Regions from separate parts of the Paenibacillus sp. J22P143 genome, predicted to be linked through region 2. Evidence: a T-box and tRNA genes for the amino acid it is inferred to sense, from the RefSeq annotation. Region 2 holds a T-box; the other holds one or more tRNA genes.

Region 1 (6,077 bases), on a different contig from region 2:
CTTTCATCTGTCTATTCATCCCTCAATCCCCTGAAAGCAATATCCCCACTACTTGCTTGTTACTCGCATCAACAACTAAAGTTATACATGGAATAAAAGTGGCAAAGAACCTCAATGATATTGATTCTTTCAATTCATCTACAAGCGTCCAACCTGTTGGAATAAAGCAAAACTCCTCACCCAAGTCAAAATATCCCTTTGTGAAAAAATCCTGAATGTCATTTGTATTGTCAATATCATACTTATTTAACGCATTGAGTTTAACGGAGTAACGAGTAAGTTCTCTTTTTTTACCATCTGTCCATATACTCATGTCATTAGTTCTAAATAAGTCATGTATAACCTGAATAATTCCAGTGTTTGTGCTGTTAAACATTTTTTTTGAATCTTTCTTTAGATATTGCATATTAACAACATCAATTTCATCTTCAACATAAACAATTTTTACATCTTCAAAATGAGGTGCAATGTCATTCATTATCAGACTACGAGCAGTTTCATCTTTCGCAGAATAGACATTCATCATATTGTCTGCTAAAAGCACACTGCCAGCAGAAAGTAATCGTGCTAATTCAGTCATAGTTGCAGGGGATGCAAAGGAAACCTTTTTTAAATTAAATCGTCGTCTATGATGTATTTGCTTCAAACCTTTATCTGTTGGTTTAAACTCCTCAATCCAATCAAGCATATATACCATCCCTATCTTATGTACTGTTGTTGATTTTCTCAATTATACCATATAATGGTATTCCATTCTTTACCGTATCGCTTCAAATTTCACTCATAGTCGAGCGGTGGAAGTGCTATGACCCTTTCACCATTCAAACAACTTCATTTTGATGTAACCCCCCCCCCCCCCCACCCTCTCCAAGAAAAACAATAACCACCATTTCTGGTGGCTAATCCTTAAATATACGCTCAACTGCTCTTTGTTTATCTTCCTCACTAGGCATACTATAACGCAATATCATATCTGCTGAACTGTGACCACTAAGACTCTGAATGACACTATAATGTCCTCACCTGCCCTAACAAGTCCTGTAATGAAGCTGTGACGTGTCTGATGGGCATTGTGACCATGTCTCCATTAGATGCTGAACGCTTCTAACACTAATTCGCTCTTGCCTGTTGCTGATAAATAGTGCAGGGTGATTATCTGTCCTATCTATCTTCAAGATACTTTTCAATTGCTCTCCTTAACAATACCTTCTTTTCTGATATGTTTTGCTCTGTAAATGTATTCACCATTACGAAGTAAACTCGTCGCACCGTATCCACGATGGTTTGAATTAGGAATAAAACGAATTTCGAACGAAACTCGTTCAAGGTCATTAGATAAGATTCAATCGTTCTAGGTGACAAGTTTTTGTATTCACGATCATCTTTGAACTCTTGGATTGCAAACTTTAGCAACAAAAAAACCACTCCCTAATCAGAATTTAATGTTCTGATAGGTAAGTGGTCTAATTTATCGAAATCATGTGCAGGTATGCACACTATCTAAATTTAACCTTATAAAACCTGTAAAGCCTTACGGGATGCGGTCGGGGGGATTTGAACCCCCACGCCTTGTGAGCGCCACCCCCTCAAGATGGTGTGTCTGCCGTTCCACCACGACCGCAAGAGAGATAAAACAATGACCCGTAGGGGACTCGAACCCCTGTTACCTCCGTGAAAGGGAGGTGTCTTAACCACTTGACCAACGGGCCATAATATCATCATTGAACAATTCAGTTCAGTAAGGACGACAAGTTTTATTATAAAGGATTCCGCTTCCGTTGACAAGCCCAATTTATGGAAACAAATCCAGTCAAACAATGAAAAATAAGGAGCCCCATGTCCACGTTAGAAAAACCATGAAAGCGCCCCTATTTCATTCCACTATTTAATTTTGAAATAAGACACGGATTCATTCAACGTATTCACCACAGACCTCAGCTGTTCCGACGCAGCAGCAATGTTCTGCATCATCGCAAGCTGCTCCTCAGTAGCCGCTGCTACAGTTTGAGATCTCGTAAGAATCTGAGACGAACTTGCAGCAGAATGATCCATCGTCGCAGAAATTTCTTCCGAGCTTGCTGACATTTGCTGTGTAATAGCCGATGTCTCATGGATCTGTGTTACGATATGCGTCACGGATTGCATGATCGTTTCGAAGCTTAGGTTCACTTCCTGCATCATTTGTGAGCCTGCGCTCGCTTCCTGCTTGGTCGCATTCATCGACTGAGATACACTTTCAATCTCGACTCTCGTCTCGTGAATTAACTGATTGATGCCATCAGCCGATTCGATCGATTGTGTTGCTAGTTTACGGATTTCTTGGGCAACGACATTGAACCCTTTGCCATGCTCCCCGCTTGAACAACCGCATTCGCTTCTTTGACCCACTGATCGAAGGAAACCTGGAAGCTCGCTGCACTTTGCTCAATCGTCACGTTCTTCTCAGCTTGTGCGGTTTGCAGTAATTGCTTATCTTTTAAAATGGTAACAGCCTGACCGACCCTTGTATGCGTTTGATCAATATTGTCTTTGAGCGCCTTCAGCTGAGCCGTCTTCTCTTCTGCCGTTAACATGCCCGATACTAACAGCTGGTAGGCAGTTAAGGCCTGATACATATCACGATCGGCATTCAGAATGAGTGACGTGCTCCTCTCGGATGTCTCATACAATGATGAGGTTAGTTCATCCGTATTGGTCTTGTTTATCTGTAGCAGATACACACTCGTGCCTAAATATAACAGGGATGGAATCAATAGCAATAGGATGAGACGTACACGTATCGAAAATAATTTAGTCACTGGGCGTTCCTCCATCGTGAAGCTTTTTTTATTCACTATAGAGGACAAACATTTAACGGGTATTAGAAAATTGTTAGATTAGGTTGAGATTGAGGTGAACAAAAATAAGCCCAACGGCAAGATTGCCATTGAACTTATTTCGTGACGGAGAGAGAGGGATTCGAACCCTCGCACCGCTTACGCAGTCTAATCCCTTAGCAGAGGATCCCCTTATAGCCACTTGGGTATCTCTCCATATGGCTCCCCGAACAGGACTCGAACCTGTGACAACTCGATTAACAGTCGAGTGCTCTACCAACTGAGCTATCAGGGAATGAACAAGTTTTATTTTATTACGAAGGGGCCGGTAAGTCAAGTGTATACGATTTCAATTTTCCCCTGCAATTCCCACAGGCAAATTTACGTACATCCATTTTACGCTTACGAAAATATTCCGTCTTGCAATTCACACACTCCAGCCTGTATTTATAGGCTTGTTTCGCTTTGGGTCGAGGTAATGATTGGCAAAATCGGGTACCACCAACTTGGGCTAGCAAGGTTTTGAAATCATGATCACGATGCTTGTAGCCTCGCTTCAAAATATGCAAATGATAATGGCACAGCTCATGCTTGATAATCTTCTCGATTTCATCTCGGCCGTAGGTCTCCCACTGACTCCAACTGATCTCAATATCGTGTGATTTCATAAAATAACGCCCACCCGTCGACCGCAATCTTCGGTTAAAACGCGCCTGATGAACGAAGGGTCGTCCAAACGATTCCATAGAAATCTGCTCGATCCATTGCTGCAGCTCTCGATCTTCCATCCACGAACACTCCCAATGACAAGTCACGCGCACGGCTAATGACAAGTTCTTACTTGAATTTGTACCGTATGTACGGCTATACTGTCAAGTAGAAAAGAAGATCGAACGCCCTATACAGAAAGGATTTGAACCGTTCCCATGCCACAAATGCGCTATGCGATATTGAAGCTTGACCAGCAACTGGAATTCGTCGAAATGCCTTCCTCCTATTCCTATCAATTAACGGCTTTGAACCAACGTTTGCACAAGGAATTAGAGAAGTTGACTGCTGATCATATCCCCCAACTTCCACGCGTTATTGCTGAATGTGATGACTTGGAATTGATCGGTGCCACATATACGTTGATTCAAGGCTTGGATTACATCAATGGTCTCGAAAAAACATTCGCAGGCATCCAAGAAAAATCGTATCCTTTGATTTCCTTGCTCACTGAAATCCGCGCATTGCAAGCTCAGCTTGAGCAGTGGTACGAAGAGGAATTTGAGCTCTAAAAATAAAGGACCTGCACCCAATTTCCTAAACCTTCATATGCTATAAGTACATGGCGAAGAAGGGGATGGGCATATGCCTCAATGGCTTTGTAATCAATTAATGCGTGCCTTCCAGAACAAAAACCTTAGACAAATCCGATTATTGAATGATAGCTGGTACTTTTACCGCACTCGCCGCTCACAAGAGGAGTGGCCTGACAGCCAATCGACGGACGGACCGAGCAAACGTAAATTTTGATCAAAAAGCTAGTACTTGTGCCACAAGTGCTGGCTTTTTTGCCATGGATACATAAGAGCACAAATAGCAAGAGTAAACATTGGAAGAAAAATAGTTGCATATTTGAAATATGCCCTCTATACTGTAAATAAATGTAACAAATAGTAAAAGCAAAATACAAACAAATTCCAAAACCTGAGTGAAGCACACTCGAACTTGCAGTTTCTTCTGCCGTTCGTTTGTGCTTTTTTTGCGTATTGGCTAAAAAAGGGGGCTTAATGACATGCAGCAAAATAGTAGTCAGTGGCTACGTAGGATGCGCGAGAAGCATCAGCAGAGAAGAAAGAAAAACCGCCTGCGGGACGAGGAAAGCACCTCTGCCCGCTTCAAAAGCAACGTGATCCCACTGGAACAACGAAGGTCATCAACTAGCAGTAAACCGCATCCCCTCACCATCGCTGAGCTTGAGGCGGACGTTTGGGAGCTGCGGAAGCAGTTTATTCTTCAAATCGCCAATCGGCGTAATGGCAAAGTTCGGCTTCAAGAAGTCGCAGCGGAGTGTAATGTGAACATTCGTATCGCTGCTGAGTGGCTCATCCGCCTCTCGATGGAAGGAATACTTTCACTTGTCGCTGGCCAGCGATATTCGACGACTTATTTGGTGAAGGAGGTGGGAGGGGCTCAGAAGTAGGCGGGGGCTGGTGAAACCGATAGCAAGGAGTTACAGATCAGCAACCACGAAGGTACGCAAAAAGCAGTTGGGACCTAACTCCCAACTGCCTCTACGAACATTCAACTAACAATTCCCAACAACTCGGTACTATCCTACACCTATTATTGCGGCTTCTTCATGGTTAAGCCGACGCGGCCCTTTTTCTGGTCCACGTTCAGTACCCATACTTGGACGATATCTCCAACGGAAACCACATCCATCGGATGTTTCACGAAGCCGTTCTTGAGCTGGGAGATGTGCACCAGCCCATCGTTCTTAATGCCGATATCGACGAATGCACCGAAGTCGATCACATTACGCACCGTGCCGGTCAATTCCATGCCCGGCACAAGGTCCTCCAGCTGCAGCACGTCTGTGCGGAAGATCGGCGCAGGGACTTCGTCCCGCGGATCTCGCCCAGGCCGCTGCAGGCTGTCTAGGATGTCCCGCATCGTCGGGACACCAACGCCAAGCTTAGGAGCCAGTTCCTCTGGCTCCAGCGTCTGCAGCAGCGCTAGGAGCTGCTGTGAACCAAGCTGCGCGAGCTCGATGCGCAGCTCCTTGAACAGCCGATCTACCACGTCGTAAGACTCCGGATGGATCGGGGTGTTGTCGAGCGGGTTCCGGCCGCCCGCAATCCGCATGAACCCGACACACTGCTCGAAGGATTTCGCGCCGAGGCGCGGAACCTTCGACAGCTCCTGGCGGGAGCTGAACTTGCCATTCTCCTCGCGATACTTCACGATGTTTTTCGCCAGTGTCGCATTGACCCCCGACACATACGAAAGCAAGGACGGGGACGCCGTGTTCAAGTCCACCCCGACATGGTTAACGGCCGATTCTACGACGGCCTTCAAGTTCTCGTCAAGACGTTTCTGCGAAACGTCATGCTGGTACTGCCCGACGCCGATCGCTTTCGGCTCGATTTTTACAAGCTCCGCGAGCGGGTCCTGCAGCCTCCGCGCGATGGAAATCGCGCTGCGCTCGGCGACGTCGAGCTCAGGGAACTCCGTCTGCGCTAGCTTCGACGCGGAGTACACGCTCGCGCCCGC
Region 2 (9,680 bases):
ATCTGGCGCAGAGCTTGTTCAGGTTATCGGGAAGATCGTCGTGCTTTACAAAGAATCGCGTGACAATAAGAAGATTGAACTGCCGCGCTAATGAGGTGGACGTATGCTTGTCGGAATTATGGGAGGCACATTCGATCCCATCCATACCGGTCATTTAATCGCAGCTGAACGTGCGAGGGTAGAAGGGGGCTTGGACGAGGTATGGCTGATGCCTGCCAACGTCCCTCCGCATAAGCCTAATGCACCATGGGCAACAAGCCAGCAGCGTTGGGAGATGGTTTGCCTTGCTGCGGAAGGCAATCCTTTTTTTCGTCCAGTCGATATCGAAATTAACAAAGGCGGCGTATCCTATAGTATCGATACGATCGAACTGTTGAAATCGCAATATCCGGACATCGCGTTCACGTATATTATTGGCGCCGATATGGTTCAGTATTTGCCGCAGTGGCATCGCATCGATGACATCGTGCGGCAAATTCATTTTATTGGATTAGCCAGACCTGGTTATGAGCTGGACTTGACTCAACTGCCCGAGCGTATTCGAAATCGAGTGAAGCTTGTACCGATGCCGCTCGTTGAAATTTCTTCAACAGCAATTCGGGCACTGAGAGAGAATCGGGATCCCGTGAGGTACCTTGTACCAGATAAGGTAGGGCAATTCATGGAGGTGAATCGCTTATATGAAACGTGAAGACCTTATGGCAGCGGTCAAGGAGCAAATGCCCGAGCGGCGTTGGCAGCACACGCTTGGTGTGATGGAAACGAGTGTGCTGCTGGCTGAACGATTTGGCGGGGATGCGGTCAAAGCGGATGTCGCAGCGATTTTGCACGACTATTGCAAGTATTGGCCTATTCAGGAGCAAGCTAAGATTATTCGTGACAATGATTTACCACAAGACTTGTTAGCTTTCGATAAGGAGCTGTGGCATTCGCACGCAGGTGCTTTTATCGCGAAGACGCAATTCGGCATTGACGACGAGGAGATTTTGGATGCGATCAGGTACCATACATCCGGTCGCGAACAAATGACGCAGCTCGACAAAATCGTATGCTTGGCGGATTATATGGAACCAGGCCGTGATTTCCCAGGAGTCGAGTTCATTCGTGAACTTGCTAAGTCGAGTCTCGAACGCGCGTTGATTGCCGGCTTTGACTCCACCATCAACTTTTTGATATCCAAAGGTAAGCGCATTTATCCACTTACTATTTTGACACGGAACGATTTATTGGAACAAATCCAAATACACACCTAATGACATGGAGGATGATTGCATGAGTAAAAACCCAGAAGAAATATTAGCATTCGTTGTTGAGGCAGCGGAAGACAAAAAAGCAGCGGATATCGTTAGCTTGAATTTGCAAGGCGTATCCCCAATTGCGGATTATTTCGTTATTTGTCACGGGAATTCGGAAACACAAGTACAATCAATTGCAGGCGAAGCTCGTAAAAAAGCGCATGAGCATGGTGTTCATATTCGAAGCTATGAAGGCATTGACACAGCAAGATGGGTACTTCTTGATCTAGGGGACGTTGTTCTCCACGTTTTCCATCGTGATGATCGTCAATATTATAATATCGAAAAACTTTGGTCCGATGCCAAAGTTGTGGAGCGCGTATGAGAAATGAAGCAGGATCCCTTGTTACCCTAGAGGTAGCAAGGGAAGTTCCACCTAATGGCTTTTTCCTGAGTGATGGATATCAGGATTATCTGCTGCCTTATGCGGAAATTGTAGGGAACCGAATTAGTCCTGGAGACAAAGTGGAAGTGTTCTTATTCCACGATACGCAGGATCGAATTATGGCGACCATGAAGAAACCGCTGCTGACCATGGGTCATGTTGGGCTTCTAGAGGTTGTTGATATTCATCCGCGGTTTGGCTATTTCTTAGAAATGGGTCTTGGTCGTCATTTACTTTTACCCTACAAACATGTGCCAGAGCTTGAAGAGCTTCGACCTCAAGTAGGGGATAAAGTGTTCGCAACGCTTGCACACGATCGGCAAGGCCGATTAATTGCAAAGCTGGCGCTTGAAGAAGACTTGGCTCCGCTATGTGTACGAGCTCCGTCGAGTTGGACAAACCAATGGGTTAAAGCTCGTGTTTATCGTCCACTTCAGATGGGTACATTCGTCATATGTGAGGCGGGTGTTCTAGGATTTGGTGTCATCGGACTGATCATTCCACAAGAGCGGACACGCTTGCTTCGTGTAGGCGAGCTAGTTGATGTTCGGATCGCATTTGTGCGTGAAGAAGATGGACGAGTTAACCTATCGATGAGGCTTCCGAAGGAAAAAGGACGCGATGAGGATGCAGAATGTATTCTTGAAGTGCTCCGTGAACGTCCTGGGAATGCTATGCCATTCTCGGATAAAACGCAGGCAGATATCATCAAGGATAAATTCGGTCTAAGTAAAGCAGCCTTCAAACGTGCTTTAGGCAAGCTGATGAAAGATGGTCTCATTTATCAGGAAGCAGATTGGACGTATCTGAAACAAGAGGAGACGCAAGGCTGAGATGAGTTACGAGAAATTCGCCTATACGTACGATCGTTTAATGAACAACATGCCCTATGCAGATTGGCTGAGGTTCGTTAAGGAAGGCTTTGAACGCTTCGAAGTAAAACCAACAACGCTTGTGGATTTAGGATGCGGGACAGGCAATTTGTCTATTCCATTAGCTGCTGAAGGCATACAAGTGACGGGCATCGATCTTTCCGAGGATATGCTGGCCGTTGCTGAGCAGAAGCATAGCGAACAACCCAGTCAGCTTCGCGGCGGTGCCATTCGTTGGGTCCAACAGGACATACGTGAATGGGAGCTTAGCGAGGAAGTGGATGTTGCCATTTCATTTTGCGACAGTCTCAACTATTTGCTAGAGGAAGATGACATCGTGGATGCTTTCCGTCAGACATTGGCTGGGCTCAAGCCAGGTGGTTTATTCCTCTTCGATGTACATACACCAGCTCAATTGTTTGCCTACGCGGAGTCTCAGCCCTTTTTTCTAAATGAAGACGATGTTGCTTACATTTGGACAAGTGAGTTAGATGAGGAACGTGTTCAGATTGAACATGATTTAACGATTTTCGTCAAAGACAGAGGCTCAGGCGAAACCTTCCGGCGCATTGATGAAACGCATGAACAAAGAGCGTATCCCTTGCAGTGGCTAGAACGGATGCTAATCGAGGTAGGCTTTCGTGAGGTACATCAAGCTTCTGACTTTACGTGGGAGCAGCCAACGGATAAGACAGAGCGAGCTTTCTTTATTGCGAAAAAATAATCCTAAAGGGATTCGCCCTCGGCTTGACAGTGCGGCATTATTTTACATATAATCAAAGCTAATCAGTTGTATGGAAAGCTTAGATGAGGAATAGTACCTTGTACAGCATCTTTCAGAGAGTCGGAGCTAGGGTGTGAGCCGGCAGATGTTAGTCTTGAGAACTCGCCTCGGAGCTAGAAGGTGAACCGCTGGAAGTGAGGGCGCTAGCTGGATCGTCTCACCCGCGTTAAGGGGCAGAGTGAACACAGGTGAAGAATACCTTGTGTTAACTAGGGTGGTACCACGGGAATTATACCTCTCGTCCCTAGCGATATCCGCTAGCGATGTGAGGTTTTTTTGTGCGTATTTGCATACATGAGCAGAGAGCAACTTGAAGGAGGCATGGAGTCATGACACAGGAATTGAAAGAAACGAAAGAGCAACAAGGCTACAATCCGCAAGCGATCGAACCCAAATGGCAGGCATACTGGGATGCCAAGAAAACATTTAAGGTACTGGAAAATTCGGCTAAACCGAAATTTTATGCCTTAGATATGTTTCCTTATCCATCAGGCGCGGGCTTGCACGTAGGGCATCCTGAAGGCTATACGGCGACTGATATCGTTTCCCGTTTTAAACGGATGAGAGGCTTTAATGTCCTTCACCCAATGGGCTGGGATGCATTTGGACTTCCTGCAGAGCAGTATGCGTTGGATACAGGGAATGATCCGAGAGAGTTCACGAAGAAAAATATCGATACGTTCCGCCGTCAAATTAAATCACTCGGCTTCTCTTACGATTGGGATCGGGAGATTAGTACAACGGATCCGGAGTACTACAAATGGACGCAGTGGATTTTCATCCAACTCTACAATAAAGGTCTTGCTTATGTAGATGAGGTTCCAGTGAACTGGTGTCCGGCTCTAGGTACTGTACTTGCAAATGAGGAAGTTATTGACGGATTAAGTGAGCGTGGTAACCATCCGGTTATTCGGAAGCCGATGCGTCAGTGGATTTTGAGAATTACGGAGTATGCGGAGCGTTTGCTTGAGGATCTAGAAGAGCTTGATTGGTCTGAAAGTATTAAAGATATGCAGCGCAACTGGATTGGGAAATCAACGGGAGCTGAGGTTCAGTTCGTGATTGAAGGCCATGCTGAGAAAAGCCTAACGGTTTTCACAACGCGTCCAGATACATTATTCGGAGCAACTTACTGTGTATTGGCGCCTGAGCATGAGCTTGTTCAGCAGATTACAACAGAAGTGCAAGCTGCTGCGATCAAAGAATATCAAGAGAAAGCTTCACGCAAGAGTGACTTGGAGCGTACAGATTTGGCGAAAGACAAATCCGGTGTGTTCACAGGGGCTTATGCGATCAATCCGGTTAATGACACGAAAGTGCCAATTTGGATTGCTGATTATGTGCTTGGCGGATACGGCACGGGCGCGATTATGGCGGTTCCAGGTCACGATCAACGCGACTGGGAATTTGCGAAGCAATTCGACCTGCCAATTATCGAGGTAGTTCAAGGCGGAGACGTGGAGAAGGAAGCTTATGCAGGCGATGGTAAGCATGTCAACTCAGGTCCAATCGACGGTTTAAACATTGAGCAAGGGATCAGTCATATGATCGCTTGGCTTACGCAAAATGGCAAAGGCCGCGGTAAAGTAACGTATCGCTTGAGAGATTGGCTGTTCAGCCGTCAGCGTTACTGGGGTGAGCCGATTCCGATTCTTCACCTGGAAGATGGCACGATGAAGCCAGTTCCTGTGGATCAGCTGCCGTTATTGCTTCCACAAGTGGATGAAATTAAGCCATCTGGTACAGGTGAGTCACCACTTGCTAACGTATCCGAGTGGGTTAATACAATAGATCCTGAAACAGGCATGAAAGCTCGCCGCGAAACGAATACAATGCCGCAATGGGCAGGAAGCTGCTGGTATTACCTGCGCTTCATTGATCCGAAGAATGATCAAGCCTTCTGCTCGGATGAGCTGCAAAAGCAGTGGTTGCCTGTTGATTTGTACATTGGCGGAGCGGAGCATGCGGTTCTGCACTTGCTATATGCGCGTTTCTGGCACAAAGTACTTTACGATCTTGGTTTTGTTCATACCAAAGAGCCCTTCCATAAGCTTGTTAACCAAGGGATGATTCTTGGCGAGAACATGGAGAAGATGAGTAAATCTCGCGGAAACGTTGTGAATCCGGATGACATCGTGAGCGATCAAGGTGCGGATACATTGCGCATTTATGAAATGTTCATGGGGCCGCTTGAAGCGACTAAACCGTGGAATACAACAGGTGTAGATGGGATCTACCGTTTCTTGAATCGCGTATGGAGACTGTTCGTTGATGACAACGGCCAGGTTCAAGCGAAAATTAGCGGGGATGAAACGCTGGGCAGCGATACCTTCAAGCGCACGTGGCACCGCTCGATCAAGAAAATTACCGAGGATTACGAGGCACTTCGCTTCAATACCGCGATTAGCCAGATGATGATTTTTGTCAATGAGGCTTACAAAACAGAGCGTCTACCTCTGGAAGCGATGAAAAATTTCGTGCAAATGCTATCCCCGATTGCTCCTCATTTAGCGGAAGAGCTTTGGGAGAAATTGGGCGGCGTGGAATCCATCACATACGAAGCGTGGCCAGCTTATGATGAGTCGTGGACCGTGGATAATGAAATCGAAATCGTTGTGCAGATCAATGGTAAAATTGTTGACCGTGTCATGATTTCCAAAGATACCGATGAAGCTGCGATGGAGAAAATGGCCTTTGAACTCGACAAAGTCAAAGAAGCGACCGCCGGAAAGGCCGTTCGCAAATTGATTGTTGTTAAAGGTAAATTAGTCAATATCGTTGTAGGTTAATCACACAAAGTTATGCATTGAGAAGGCTACTGCTGTTGTTTCAAAGGAAAGAGCAGCTCTGCCTTCTCAATGTCTTCTTCATACTTGGCATGAGTAGCACGAATAACCTGAGAGAACACTCCGCAAAGCTCCTTCTCCAAAATACGTAAACCTTCAGCAGTAATGCCTCCAGGAACAGATACTCGCTTTTGCAAGCTAACTGGGTTGAAGCCTCCCGTTGTGAGCAGCTTTCCTGTACCTAAAGTCATTTCACTAGCCAGCAATGTGGCCTCCTCAGCAGAAATACCCGTTTCTTCCACAGCAGCATCGATAAAAGCTTGAATAAAGCTAGCAAGAAAAGCAGGACCACAGCTAGATAAATCAGAGGAAATCCTCGTATAATTTTCAGACACACGTATCGGAGTAGAGATATGCGTGAAAATATTTTCAAGCCACTCTTTATCCTCAGGCTGCATGCGATTCCCATGAATACATAACGTAGCACCGCTTAGTACGTAATTCGTGATACTTGGAATGATTTTACTTATTTTGGCTGGTAATAGACCTTCTAGATGCTTAATCAGGATAGGGCTCGTAATGGAAATTATAAATTGAGAGGAAAGCACGTCCTCTTTGATTTCATCAATAACCTTTTTGAATTCAGATGGTTTGACACATAAGAAAATCAAATCACTTCCACGCACGACTTCACGATTCGTTTCCGCCACTTGCAGGCCAGGATAGTTCTCCGCAAGAAGTTCAACTTTACGTAATGTTCGATTGCTAGCGATAATTTGCTCGGGATTGAACGCCCCGGAATGAATGAATGCTTCAATCAGAATACTTCCCATACTCCCAGTACCGATGAATCCAGCTTTCATCAAGTAATCCCTCCCGAAAAAATCAGTCTTTATACGAAAACCAACCTATTTACGCGGTCGCACACGATTCGTGTAGTCATTGGGACGCTTTTTCATGTATATGGTTGCCCATTCACAAATATGCTAAGAAAGAAGGTAGTCCGTGGATTTTTTTGGAAATAAAATAAAGAGGCTCTTGTTGATCCTTGGGGGCATCTCGCTTTTTATCTGGGTGGTGTGGCCATTTCTCCGCGGAGGACAGCCAACGATTCAAACGGCGTTTATGCCGATCAATACGCAGATGGAAGCGTTACTAACACAAGAGGCTAATGAGAAGAAAGAGGTAAAAACGACAGTAACGCCAAAGGCGAGCTCAACTGCAACTGCAACTTCAACCCCAACTTCAACCCCAACATCAGCCCCAACCCCAGCATCTTCAAAGACGGATTCAAAGATGACAACAGATGTTGAAGAAGCTTCCTCTACTACAGGGACTCGAAACATGACAACTTCTTCCAAAGCTGCACCCCCATCGACTGAAGCACAAAGTGGCCTTGTAAATTTGAACACCGCTACATTAGAGCAGTTAGATAAGCTGCCTGGGATAGGCGAAAGTAAGGCCAAAGCCATTATTGAGTACCGTACGAAGAAGGGGCACTTCAAACGAGTTGAAGAACTCATGGAAGTGAAAGGGATTGGGGACAAAATGTTCGAGAAGCTAAAGGAGCTAGTGTTTGTGGCTCCATCCTAGCTCATCTTTTCATTTCTAGTGAAATATGAGAAAATACTAGAAATAGTTTTGGTTTCGAGAATAGTAAATGAAAAAACGAGTCATCAGGAGGGAGTCAATCATCATGAGCATCCGGAAAGATTGGGATACGTATTTCCTAGATATCGCTTATATGGCCTCCACACGCTCGCGGTGTAATCGTAGACATGTTGGAGCAGTCCTTGTACAGGGGAAAAAGCTGCTTGGAACAGCTTATAATGGCGCTCCGATGGGCGTCCCGGATTGCACTGAAGAAGGTTGTATGCTAGTTGAGGAAATCGAGCTGAAGCTTGTTGCCGATGTAGAGGAAGTCGTGCGTAAGCACCGCTGTATACGTACGATTCATGCCGAGCAGAACTTGCTGTTGTTTACCGATCGCGAAGATCGCGAGGGATCCACAGTTTATGTGACCGATCAACCTTGCTGGACCTGCGCGAATATGTTAGCTAACAGTGGAGTGACCGAGATTGTGTTCCATCGAGGGTATCCGAAGGATCATGAGAAGGTTAGCCAGTTGATGGTAGCCAGAGGGATTTCATTCCGTCAGATGACAGTTTATGAACCACCAGCAGGTACGGTTTCTGAGGTAGTGAACTAAATAGTGAGTTTTGAGGGGAAGAACCTCTCTCTAGAAGCAGCCATGGGGTGCGCTAGGGGGAGGTTTTTTGTTTGTGAATAGCGGCGCGGACGGGCTAAAAGAGGGGCGTTCCGATGGAAGGCTTGGAAAACGAGCTAAAAGAAGAGCGCTCTGAGCGATAGGCTCGGAAAACGAGCTTAAAGTGGAGCATGATCTCATTCTCATTAAAAAGGAGAGATTCCCTATCATGAAAAGACCAGTTGTTCAAGGATGCTGTCTGTGGATAAGTGGGTATGTGCTCGCGATCTATACCGAGCTCCCGTGGCTGTCCTGGATGACGAGCGCGCTTTTGCTAGCCGCGCTCATCATCCTCTACGCGCTGCGTCTGCCTGGCCGGCAGCCGCTGGGCGCCCTGCTGCTGGTCGTAATAGCCTACGGCTATTATCAAGGGACCGACCAGCGCAACATCACTGCCCTGCCGCTAGCGCAGCAGGGGCAGATCAACGAGAGCGGCAGCGAGGTCACGCTGCTCGGTCGGTTTGCTAGCCCTGTCACCATTGACGGTGACAGGGCTAGCTTTACACTTGAAGCGGAGTCCGTCAGCTTCAACGAAGCCACCGCTTTCCCGCTCGGCGGGGAAAGCGTGCAGGTCTCGCTGCGCCTGATGGAGCAGGCGCAGCAGACGATCGCGTCGGGCTGGCGCCGAGGCGACGCCCTGACGCTAACGGGGACGCTGCGCAGCCCGTCCCCGGCCCGTAACTTCGGCGGCTTCGACTACCGCCGATACCTGCGCCTTCACCACACCCATTGGCTGCTTTCAGCCAAAGGGGTGGATCAGGCGCAGGTGCAGCCTGCGGCTGCGCGACTAAGCGTCGTCCAGCTGCTGCGCTGGAACGACGAGCTGCGCGCAATGCTCAGCAGGCGGATGGACGTGATCTTTCCCGCCTCGCAGGCGGGATTTATGAAAAGCATGCTAATCGGACTCACCGACGATCTGGATCCAGACCGTTTCCAGCAATTTTCGGAGCTGGGACTGACCCATATTTTAGCCATCTCAGGGTTGAATATAGCCGTGTTTCTAGGTGTATGCATCTGGATCATGCGCCGTTTGAAAATAGCGAAAGAGACCTATCTGCTCATCTGTATGTGCCTGCTTCCGTTCTACGTCCTCGTCACAGGGGCATCCCCGTCCATTGTAAGAGCAGGACTCATGTCAATGATTGCGTTGTACGCAGCTAGGCGTGGAGGAATGAAGGAGGTGCTTCACATACTTGCAGTCGCCGCATGGGCGATGCTTCTATGGGACCCTTACTTTTTGCTCGATGTTAGCTTTCAACTATCGTTCTTAGTCACACTGGGGCTCATTCTTG

Evidence for each region. A T-box is a leader RNA that pairs with one kind of tRNA and senses whether it is charged. The one in region 2 lies ahead of leuS (leucine--tRNA ligase), so its partner is inferred to be a tRNA-Leu.
Region 1: it encodes a tRNA-Leu, which carries the amino acid that the T-box ahead of leuS (leucine--tRNA ligase) is inferred to sense. The anticodon was not compared.

The regions. Positions count from the first base shown of each region.
Region 1 covers NZ_JCAUAQ010000005.1:136,445-142,521, forward strand. Annotated here, with positions in the region: gene AC58PQ_RS11560 (hypothetical protein) at 23-688, opposite strand; tRNA gene AC58PQ_RS11565 (tRNA-Leu) at 1,540-1,621, opposite strand; tRNA gene AC58PQ_RS11570 (tRNA-Glu) at 1,638-1,709, opposite strand; gene AC58PQ_RS11575 (methyl-accepting chemotaxis protein) at 1,882-2,388, opposite strand; gene AC58PQ_RS11580 (hypothetical protein) at 2,304-2,798, opposite strand; tRNA gene AC58PQ_RS11585 (tRNA-Ser) at 2,944-3,032, opposite strand; tRNA gene AC58PQ_RS11590 (tRNA-Asn) at 3,036-3,111, opposite strand; gene AC58PQ_RS11595 (SprT family protein) at 3,131-3,604, opposite strand; gene AC58PQ_RS11600 (hydrolase/acyltransferase) at 3,743-4,096, shown strand; gene cmpA (cortex morphogenetic protein CmpA) at 4,170-4,334, shown strand; gene AC58PQ_RS11610 (hypothetical protein) at 4,597-5,004, shown strand; gene AC58PQ_RS11615 (Tex family protein) at 5,148-6,077, opposite strand, start outside.
Region 2 covers NZ_JCAUAQ010000004.1:308,767-318,446, reverse strand. Annotated here, with positions in the region: gene yhbY (ribosome assembly RNA-binding protein YhbY) at 1-91, shown strand, start outside; gene AC58PQ_RS10615 (nicotinate-nucleotide adenylyltransferase) at 104-691, shown strand; gene yqeK (bis(5'-nucleosyl)-tetraphosphatase (symmetrical) YqeK) at 681-1,253, shown strand; gene rsfS (ribosome silencing factor) at 1,273-1,620, shown strand; gene AC58PQ_RS10600 (CvfB family protein) at 1,617-2,513, shown strand; gene AC58PQ_RS10595 (class I SAM-dependent DNA methyltransferase) at 2,515-3,276, shown strand; T-box leader at 3,348-3,585, shown strand; gene leuS (leucine--tRNA ligase) at 3,666-6,125, shown strand; gene comER (late competence protein ComER) at 6,152-6,985, opposite strand; gene AC58PQ_RS10580 (ComEA family DNA-binding protein) at 7,128-7,715, shown strand; gene AC58PQ_RS10575 (deoxycytidylate deaminase) at 7,819-8,331, shown strand; gene AC58PQ_RS10570 (DNA internalization-related competence protein ComEC/Rec2) at 8,558-9,680, shown strand, end outside.